Regions from separate parts of the Paenibacillus sp. GCM10028914 genome, predicted to be linked through region 2. Evidence: a T-box and tRNA genes for the amino acid it is inferred to sense, from the RefSeq annotation. Region 2 holds a T-box; the other holds one or more tRNA genes.
What was found. A T-box is a leader RNA that pairs with one kind of tRNA and senses whether it is charged. The one in region 2 lies ahead of ACFQV5_RS03980 (valine--tRNA ligase), so its partner is inferred to be a tRNA-Val.
Positions count from the first base shown of each region.

Region 1: it encodes a tRNA-Val, which carries the amino acid that the T-box ahead of ACFQV5_RS03980 (valine--tRNA ligase) is inferred to sense. The anticodon was not compared.

Region 1 covers NZ_JBHTFO010000018.1:380,696-385,492, forward strand. Annotated here, with positions in the region: gene ACFQV5_RS25585 (DUF6199 family natural product biosynthesis protein) at 368-586, opposite strand; gene ACFQV5_RS22200 (hypothetical protein) at 1,233-1,451, opposite strand; tRNA gene ACFQV5_RS22205 (tRNA-Val) at 1,583-1,655, opposite strand; gene ACFQV5_RS22210 (hypothetical protein) at 1,796-2,062, shown strand; gene ACFQV5_RS22215 (GNAT family N-acetyltransferase) at 2,369-2,812, shown strand; gene ACFQV5_RS22220 (DUF3892 domain-containing protein) at 2,902-3,138, opposite strand; gene ACFQV5_RS22225 (MBL fold metallo-hydrolase) at 3,223-3,960, opposite strand; gene ACFQV5_RS22230 (stalk domain-containing protein) at 4,120-4,683, shown strand; gene ACFQV5_RS22235 (DUF1292 domain-containing protein) at 4,771-4,797, shown strand, end outside.
Region 2 covers NZ_JBHTFO010000004.1:287,852-292,648, reverse strand. Annotated here, with positions in the region: gene ACFQV5_RS03980 (valine--tRNA ligase) at 4-2,670, opposite strand; T-box leader at 2,774-3,051, opposite strand; gene ACFQV5_RS03975 (LysM peptidoglycan-binding domain-containing protein) at 3,257-4,579, opposite strand; gene ACFQV5_RS03970 (RluA family pseudouridine synthase) at 4,757-4,797, opposite strand, start outside.

The sequences.
Region 1 (4,797 bases), on a different contig from region 2:
TCCCTTGCTTAAAGTTGAATGCATGAGATAGGATTTCCCATATGAAAGGAATTGAATACAGAAGTAACCACCATTAAGGTTACGATAAATATTTTTGAAAAATATGATTCATACGTCGAAATTGAGTTTATATAAGAAATAAGTGGGAAGTGGTAATAATCATTCAGCACACGGAAAACAGTAATGTGACTCCGAAAGGTTGTTGATTCACCATGAGCACTCTGAAAAGGCAAAGAAAAAGACGGTCGATACTTCGGCGGTTCTTCAAAGGTAAGGCACCCTAGCAATTGGAAAATTGCTTAGATCATAAAATCGCTTCCCACGACAAGAGGCCCTGCGGATGTTCCGCGGGGCCTTTGTTTTGTAGCTACAATATAATCAAGACCCCACATACTAGGAGAATAGCCCCTAGCATTAGATAAGTGATCCCGCTGTTTTTTATCGATCGCATATATGCTTCATTGGGCTCAGAATCAAATTTATTTTTCCAAGTTATATACATGGTACTTTTCGCGGGTTTAATTATTCTAAAAATTCCACGTATTAGAAAAACAAGTCCGAATAGTACAAGAGAAAATCCAGCCATGGCAAACCCTCCTTAGGCGTGAGATAACAGAAGGCAAATATTGATTACGTTATAGCGTAAATATAGAATGTAATCCTTACCCCATATAAACTATCGTACTCATTATTGACATCAAGGTCATAAATACTCCACAGATGATCATCAGTATTCCGCGAAATTTCATGATTGATATATCGACATCTTCTTGTACGACATCATCAGGGATTCTTCTGATGAATCTCACCCAATCGGAATCTGGATTACGTACAACATAGAATCCGAATAAGATAATCAGAAGATTAAATAATACAACAAAAGCGCTTACAAATATGGCTATCATTTGAATCATCTCCGATAAAGAAATTACGGAATTAAGTTAGGAGCGAAAAAAAAGTTAAGCATATGTAAGAGAGAAGCTAGTTGTTAAAGTTGACCAAGAGAATTAATGAAATTCGCTGCGACTAAAGAGCAAGCGCCAATGATCAGCAAAACAAATACCATGACAACAACAAATTTCTTACCATTCATCATTTTCACCTCAGAGAGATTATACCCAAAATAACCCATGAAACCAAATGGGAGATAGGCAGTTTATATATTTATCATAGACTTCCGGTAATTTAGAAGCTTTTTTTAAAAAAAAGACCCGCCAAAATGACGGGTTTGATTATTCTATTTTCTTTTCGAACACCTTTTTCATCAGCCAGAAAATAAGAAGCGCTACTCCGATACTAACTGAAAAATTAAGAAAAAGTTTTGCGATATTCACAAACGAATACGGGACATCATCAGTCTGGTACTTAAATAAGTCTAGATTTCGATACGTCAAATTTCCGATAACTTTACTTATGAGCAAAGCTATAATGAATTTCCATATATCCTTCATATCAAACTCTCCCTTATATCCCACTTCTGTATTTGATTGATATAACATTAACGGAAACACCGTCTTTAAACATTTTGTTGCAGCATGGAGAAAAAAGAAAAGAACCCTTGCTACGCAAGGGCTCCCGGCGATGATCTGTAGTGGGCTCGAACCACTGACCCCTACCCTGTCAAGATAGTGCTCTCCCAGCTGAGCTAACAGATCATGTGAAGTATGTTGTTTCGAAAGATATCTCATATATTATCAGCTGCCTGAAATCATGTCAATTGTTTTCTCGTTATAAAATAAGGCGATCCGGTTCAGACTATGGAAAGCATGATTTTTCCATAAGGAGAGAGGACAGCATGATCATGAGAAAGCATTATAGAGCAATTGGGATGAAAATATGTACCGCGCTTTTATCTATTTCGCTATTTACTGGTTGTAGTATTGCCACGCGAGTATCCGAGGAGATGAATCCTAAGGAGCAGCCGGCGTCGCCTGTAATACAAGATGTATATGAGCAATCAGTGCAGAAGGATGTATACTCGACCGGTGGTAGAAGTGGACAGAGGCTCAGTCCTATGCCGTCGTTAGAATCTCAAGATCCGCTCTTGAATTCTGCACAGTAGCTTGCAGGGAAATACATAAAAAACCGTCGACCGAAAAATAGGCTGACGGTTCTTGAGGCATGCTTCTATTCCTCATCCCATTTGCGGGAATAGCCTTTTTTAATCGTATAAAACATGGGGATAATTAACAGAACCGAAATAACGATAGCCCAAATTGTAGTGCCACCAATACCCATGCTCACTCGCCAGCCCCTTTCAAAGTACATTTAAATTCACTATACAGTAAAACTAAAATTTTGTATAATAATTCAACTTGCTCTGGTGAATATACAGGAAAGTAATTTTTCGATTAATGAGGTGTTTGATGTGGCAGCAGAAATTATAAATGTGACAACCGAAGAACAGCTGCGTGAAGCGCTGAACATTCGTATGGAAGTGTTTGTACAAGAACAGAAGGTGCCAGAAGATTTAGAGATTGACGAGTATGACACTCTCGATGCGGATTCGTTTCATATACTGATTAAATATGATGGGGAGTACGCAGCGACAGGGCGAGTCACATACTACAATAAAGATTCAGCGAAGATGCAGCGTATTGCTGTACGCAAACCTTTTCGCTCTAAGGGTCTGGGCAGAGTCCTGTTAATGGCTATGGAGGGGCAGGCTCGTGAATTGAAGCTTGAGTATTCTGTATTGGATGCTCAGTGTCAGGCAGAAGGGTTTTACAAAAAGCTCGGTTATGTAACGATTTCGGACGAGCCTTTTGATGATGCAGGGATCCCCCATGTCCGGATGAAAAAAGAACTTTAAACTCATTTGATTATACATAAAGACCCCGAACTTCGGATCGGGGTCTTTATTCCATGCATACCACTATGTTAAGCATCAGTTTATTTTGCTTAGAATATCGGCAGATTATCTAAGTTGTTGCTAGGGTCACCGTCGGCATTGGATCTCAGATGCATCTCATCGTCTCGTCCACGGAATACGTTCAGGTTCTTAATTTCGTTGTTTTGAACCATCTGCTGAGCGGTTTTATAATCTACAACAGAACCGGTATTTAGTTTTAGCTGAACGATGTCGCCATCACCATTTTTTCGTACGGCTACTACTTCTGCTTGCTGATCATTATTCATTAAATATCGCCTCCCATACCTAGCTTCCCCGAGGCAGTCTATTTTCTATTCATCATTTCAAGGAGAAGAAGAATCTACATATTCTCAAAACTCATATATACGCTGCTGTTCAAGAAACTGCATGGAATTTGTATGCCCTTGATAGCTCTGCATATCATCTCCGTAGTGCATGAGGTAGATCCGCTTCTGTAGACTTTCTGGCAGGCTTAGAAGCTCTTGTAGTGTAGTATGAACCTCACCAGGGCCCACGAGCTGACATTCATGTAAAATGACCTCACAGCCCCGCTCATTCACTAACTGTGTGAGAAGTTCAGGTGCAAATATCATATCGGCACTGTAAAAGATGCGATCATTAAAATATATAGAATAGCTATTCTTTCCTGGAATATGCTCAGTCTTTATAAATTCTGCACGAATACCCGACGAAATATCGACAGGTATGCCAGGCTCTACTGAATGCACTTCAAATACATCCTCTAAACAAGTGATATATCCTTCCTGGAACAACCCCCCGCGAAGGGTGTTCTCCCATAAAGGGTTGATGAGACTTTCTGCAATGTATAAAGGCATTTTACGGTTGTACAGCATTTTCATTTTGAACGCGAGTTCTTCAAGACCGCCAACATGATCGGCATGAATATGTGTGATTAGCACAGCATCGATGGAATCAAAAGACTGTCCGAGACGATGAAGCGCCATGGGAGCTGTAACGCCGCAATCCACCAGTAGGGTAAAGCTTTCATCCATAATGAGGGCGTTGTTATTAAAGTAAGTTTTTGCAAAAGCACTGCCGGTACCTAGCATTTGTAATTTTAGAGTCAATGAATTCAACCTCCAGACGAGATATGATGTGGTATTGAGGTATCATTGTATATTAAATAAATTTCCAGTGAATTGCAATTCATCGCGCAACTTTACTTTTTACTCTGTAGTATAACCATATAACAACTAGAAAAAGTATATACGGAGGGTTGCTTTTATATGAAATCGAAATGGAAAAAGATAATGGCCTGTACATTATTTATTTCATTATTAGGCGGTGGCAGTTCAATATTGTTTGCTGACTCTTTTAATGAGCATGTACGCGTATGGTTAAATGGCAGAGAGCTGAAAGATGGTGGCTATCTGATTGATAACAAAACATATATTCCGGTCCGGGATATTGATGGGGCCGTTAATTGGGACAATAAGAGCGGAAAGGTTCAAATCATTAAGCCAAACGTACATATTTTTCTATTTAAGGGGGATACTGCATTCGGGAATGTAAACAGAGGTAAGTTGAAGTTTAATGTGTTCAGCCAAGTTGACACTCTGAATGAAGATATACACTCTGTTAAGGTTGCAATATCAGATCCTGATGGAAATGTGAAGGATATTCAGTCACAAGAAGTCAAGAATAAAAGTGACAATTTCTGGTTTCGAACATATGATTTTACGTATGATTTCAATACAGTCGGAAAATATTCTGTTGGGTTTTACATCAAAACTTCGTCTGATTCCGGGTTTGTAAAAGTGGCTGATAAAGTTATTACCGTTTTGAAGTAAGGTTTGTATATTGGTAAATTGACCTAGTTATTCTTCCGTGTTACCATACGGAAGTATGATAATTTAATTGAAGTGAGGTATTTTTTAATGAGCGATCACAAACATGAACACGAC
Region 2 (4,797 bases):
CCCTTAGCTTCTTAACTCTTCAATCCGAGCGATTACTTTATTCCGCTTCTCGGAGTAATCTGCCTGTTTCGCACGCTCTTCCTCAATTACTTTTGCCGGCGCTTTGGAAACGAAGCCTTGATTGCTCAACTTCTTCTCCACACGTTCTACCTCGCTGGTTAAGTGCTGAACTTCTTTTTCTAGACGAGCAATCTCTTGTTCAATATCGATCAGACCAGCCAGTGGGAGATAAAGTTCAACTCCTGTAACGATAGCTGTCATTGCTTTTTCAGGCGCCTCAAGGCTAAGACCTGCTTGGTACTCTGAAGTGTTACAGAAACGACGGATATAATCTGCATTACGTTCAATTATACCCAGCACACTTGCATCCGCTGCACTGAGCATCAGCTCTATCTTTTTACTCATCGGCACATTCACTTCAGCACGAATATTACGAACGGCACGAATAACGTCCATCAGCAGATCCATCTCTGCGACAGCTTCTTTGTTTTCCAAGGAAGCGTCATATGTCGGCCAAGAGGAGAGCATAACCGTATCACCTTCATGCGGCAAATGCTGCCATATTTCTTCCGAAATAAATGGCATGAACGGATGAATAAGACGCATCGTACGGTCGAGAACATAGGCAAGTACAGACTGAGTCTTTTTCTTTGCAGCTTGATCTTCGCCATAAAGTGACAGTTTTGCAAACTCAATGTACCAATCACACAAGTCATCCCAGATGAAATTATAGAGCAGTCGACCTGTTTCGCCAAATTCATAGGCATCAATTAGACGCGTAATATCTCGTGAAGTTTCGTTCAATCGGTGAAGTATCCAGCGATCTGCTGTTCCAAGATCTCCACTAATGTCGATATCGCTATGTTTAAAGCCTTCCAGATTCATCAAAGCAAAGCGAGAAGCGTTCCAAATTTTGTTAGCGAAATTCCGTGCTTGCTCCACTCGTTCCCAGCGGAAACGAAGGTCTTGCCCCGGTGTACTGCTTGTCGAAATCATATAACGCATTGCATCGGTACCGTATTTCTCGATAACATCGAGCGGGTCCACCCCGTTGCCAAGTGACTTCGACATCTTTTTACCATCCGCATCACGAACCAGTCCGTGCATAAGAACATCTTTAAAAGGCTTCTCATCCGTAAACTCAAGTGCCGTAAAGATCATACGAGCAACCCAGAAATAGATGATGTCATATCCAGTAACCAGAACATTTGTCGGATAATAACGCTTCAGATCCTCAGTATTTTCCGGCCAGCCCAAAGTCGAGAACGGCCAAAGCGCAGAACTGAACCAAGTATCAAGTACGTCCTCATCCTGTTTCATATTTGTACTTCCGCATTTCGCGCAGGCTGCAACTTCCTCATGAGCAACATGTAGTTCTCCGCACTCCTCGCAATACCATGCTGGGATTCGGTGTCCCCACCACAGCTGACGAGAAATACACCAATCACGTACATTCTCAATCCAGTGGAGGTACGTCTTCTCAAAGCGCTCAGGTACAAAATTAACGCCTTCACCGGATTTTTGAGCTTCGATTGCTCTTTCAGCAAGCGGCTGCATCTTAACAAACCACTGTGTTGACAAATATGGTTCTACAACCGCACCGCTACGCTCACTATGGCCTACTTGATGAACGTGATCTTCGATTTTAATGAGTACACCGGACTCTTTCAGATCAGCTACAATCTGCTTCCGGCACTCACTGCGGTCTAAGCCTTCATATTTTCCTGCGTTACTGTTCATCGTACCGGATTCATCCATTACCGTAATTTGCGGCAAGTCATGACGAAGACCCATCTCAAAGTCATTAGGATCATGAGCAGGTGTGATTTTTACAGCACCACTACCAAATTCCTTCTCAACATATTCATCCGCAATAACCGGAATTTCACGTCCGATAATCGGCAGAATCAATGTTTTACCGATCATATCCTTGTATCTTTCATCCTCAGGATGAACCGCTACGGCCGTATCACCAAGCATCGTTTCTGGACGGGTAGTAGCAACCGTAATGCTGCCGCTGCCATCTTTGAGCGGATAAGTCAGATGATACAAATGTCCCTGAACTTCCTTATATTCAACCTCGATATCAGACAACGCTGTGCGTGCTGCAGGATCCCAGTTAATAATTCGCTTACCGCGGTAGATGAGCCCTTTCTCGTAGAACTTCACAAACACTTCGCGGACAGCCTTGGACAAGCCTTCATCCAGTGTGAAACGTTCTCTAGAGTAGTCGAGAGAAAGCCCCATCTTAGCCCATTGATCACGAATCGTATTCGCATATTGTTCTTTCCAATCCCATACTTGTTCAAGGAATTTCTCACGGCCCAGATCATAGCGGCTAATACCTTGCTCGCGCAGCTTTTGCTCAACCTTTGTTTGTGTAGCAATCCCCGCATGGTCAGAGCCTGGGAGCCATAATGCATCATAACCCTGCATACGCTTAACACGTATCAGGATATCCTGCAATGTGAAATCCAGCGCATGACCAATATGAAGCATACCGGTAACATTGGGTGGCGGGATTACAATGGTAAAAGGCTCTGCGTCTGGACGCTTACCAGCATTGAAATAACCGCCTTCCTTCCAATATTGATACCATTTTTGTTCTGCTGCCTTTGGATCGTAAGTGGTCGGCATTTGTGCCGAGGTTTGATTTTCATTTTGTTCCATAATCTCGTACCTCCGTTACTTAGTCAGCATTGCCTTACATCATAATTTTAGCCATTTGCACTACTAGGAACTTTTCATTAGAAACAAAAAAAGCCCTTCGTCCTCAAAGGACGAAAGACTGTTGTTCTCTCGCGGTACCACCTTTGTTTCGCAGCGTTGGTTATAGACTGCCATAATATGGCAATTCCAAGCGTTGCGACACTTTACACAGGTAACGGCTGCAGCCGGCATGCTCTAACTTTCGCTATGAATAACAAGCGTAAGTTCAAGCAAGCAACTCCGGGGCGACTTTCGCAAGTTGGTTCCTGCGGAATCTCTCAGCGCTGCAATTCCGCTCTCTGAAGGCCATTTCTTCCTACTATTCCCGTTCACAGTTGTTTGTAATTTGCAAATGCTATATACAGTATTTCCATATTGTATTCCAATATGTCTGAGTTGACTATAGACAACTATAACTTAGCTTGTGGTGTATAGTCAATATTTCACGCTACTGAAGCTGAAAAGTGATCTGATATCCATGAAACTAGAAAGGCCGCCGGAGGATTCATCCTCCGGCGGCCTTTCTTAGCTATTACTGAAAGTTATCCTAGGGGATATACAAAACCTGGCCTTCCTCTACACTTTGCTCTGACAGACGATTGTAAAGCAGCAGCTCTCGAGGGCTTAATTGATATCTTTCTGCAATCGCTTCGATAGTCTCCTCACGCTGAACGATACATAATCGAACCTTTCGGAAAGGAGTCTCTTCCTGCCGGCTCCCAAGGAACAATGATTTCCACTGAACATCTTCTGCGGCAAGCTGCTCAGCCTCATCCTGAACAGGTTCTTCTGGTTCGCGCGCTATAACTTCCTGTTCTTGTAACGTACGGCTTGATTGCAACAGAGAAGATAAACCGACTCCGGCTTTGTTATCAACCGTACTATTCTTCGTACTAAATGCAACTTTCAGCTCCGGCTTTGAAGGTGGTTCCTCATGAACTGAAGAATCATCTGAATTTAGTGAAGTCTCTTGAGCAGCTGTAATATCCTCCTGCTCTTCAGTTGAGGCTTCCACCTCATCATAAGCTGTCTGTAGTTCAGAAATCGCGTTTTCCTGTCTCTCTTGCAAAAGACCAGGATATCCAGCAGAAGGATTTTCAGCACTACTTTGGGCTTTTTCAACACGTTCAAAGTTCCATACATTCGGGTTTGTCTCCGCTACTCTTTGCACCTCTTGTAATATTTCAGGATTGGGAGCAGGTTGTTCAGTAGTTTGAACTAAAGCAGATTCCGGTGTTGCCTGCTCTCTATGTAACTCCTGTTCTAGGGCACCTTGAACAAAACTGGCGGGTCCACCATTGCCATCGTATCCAGATGGATCATCGGAGGCAAAGCTATTTTGAGTTTGGAGAAATGGATCCGCTGGGGCGGTTGAGGCCGAATAGCCCGCCTGCTGCTGGCGCACCAATTCATCATAACCATAAGCTTGCTCAGGAGTTGCCTCAGGAGCATGTACTACCATAATTTCTTCATCGTTCCAAGCCCCGGCATTCGGTCCCTGAACGGCAGCCTGAATTCCTTTCAGTGAGAGAACCCCGGTAATGTTAAGACTGCGAGAAGACAATACGTCCACATCGAAATTCTCAATCTCTACCGCGATTTCTTCAAGTGAAGACACTCTGTTCAAAGGAACGGTAATTTCTACTGGAATCCAATGTTCCAACGGTTCGGACTCTCCCGCTTCGTTATCACCTTTGTACAGCCCTGCTAAAAGCAAATGGCCGCGAAGTGTTGCCTGCTCCTCCTGACTGATTACCTGAATATGAGGAATTAACTCAACCTCTTCAAGATCTCCAATTCCCGGCAGATCTTCCGATAAAATAATGCGTTCGTAAATATCAAACCGCAATCCGTAGGACTGGTCGAACACGGGAATGTCCTCCTTTCGGCATATACTATCCGCGGTCTATACGCGGCATGAGCCCATTTTTGTTACTCAACTTATCTATATGCCGAAAATGGGGGAGCATGACTTTTTTACGGTTACCTGACTTAAATCCTTGATGAGAAGTTTTAGCTAAAGAAAAAAGACCGTTAAAAACGGCCTTTATCTACGAAAAGGTTTACTCGATTTTTCTTCCTTCAACT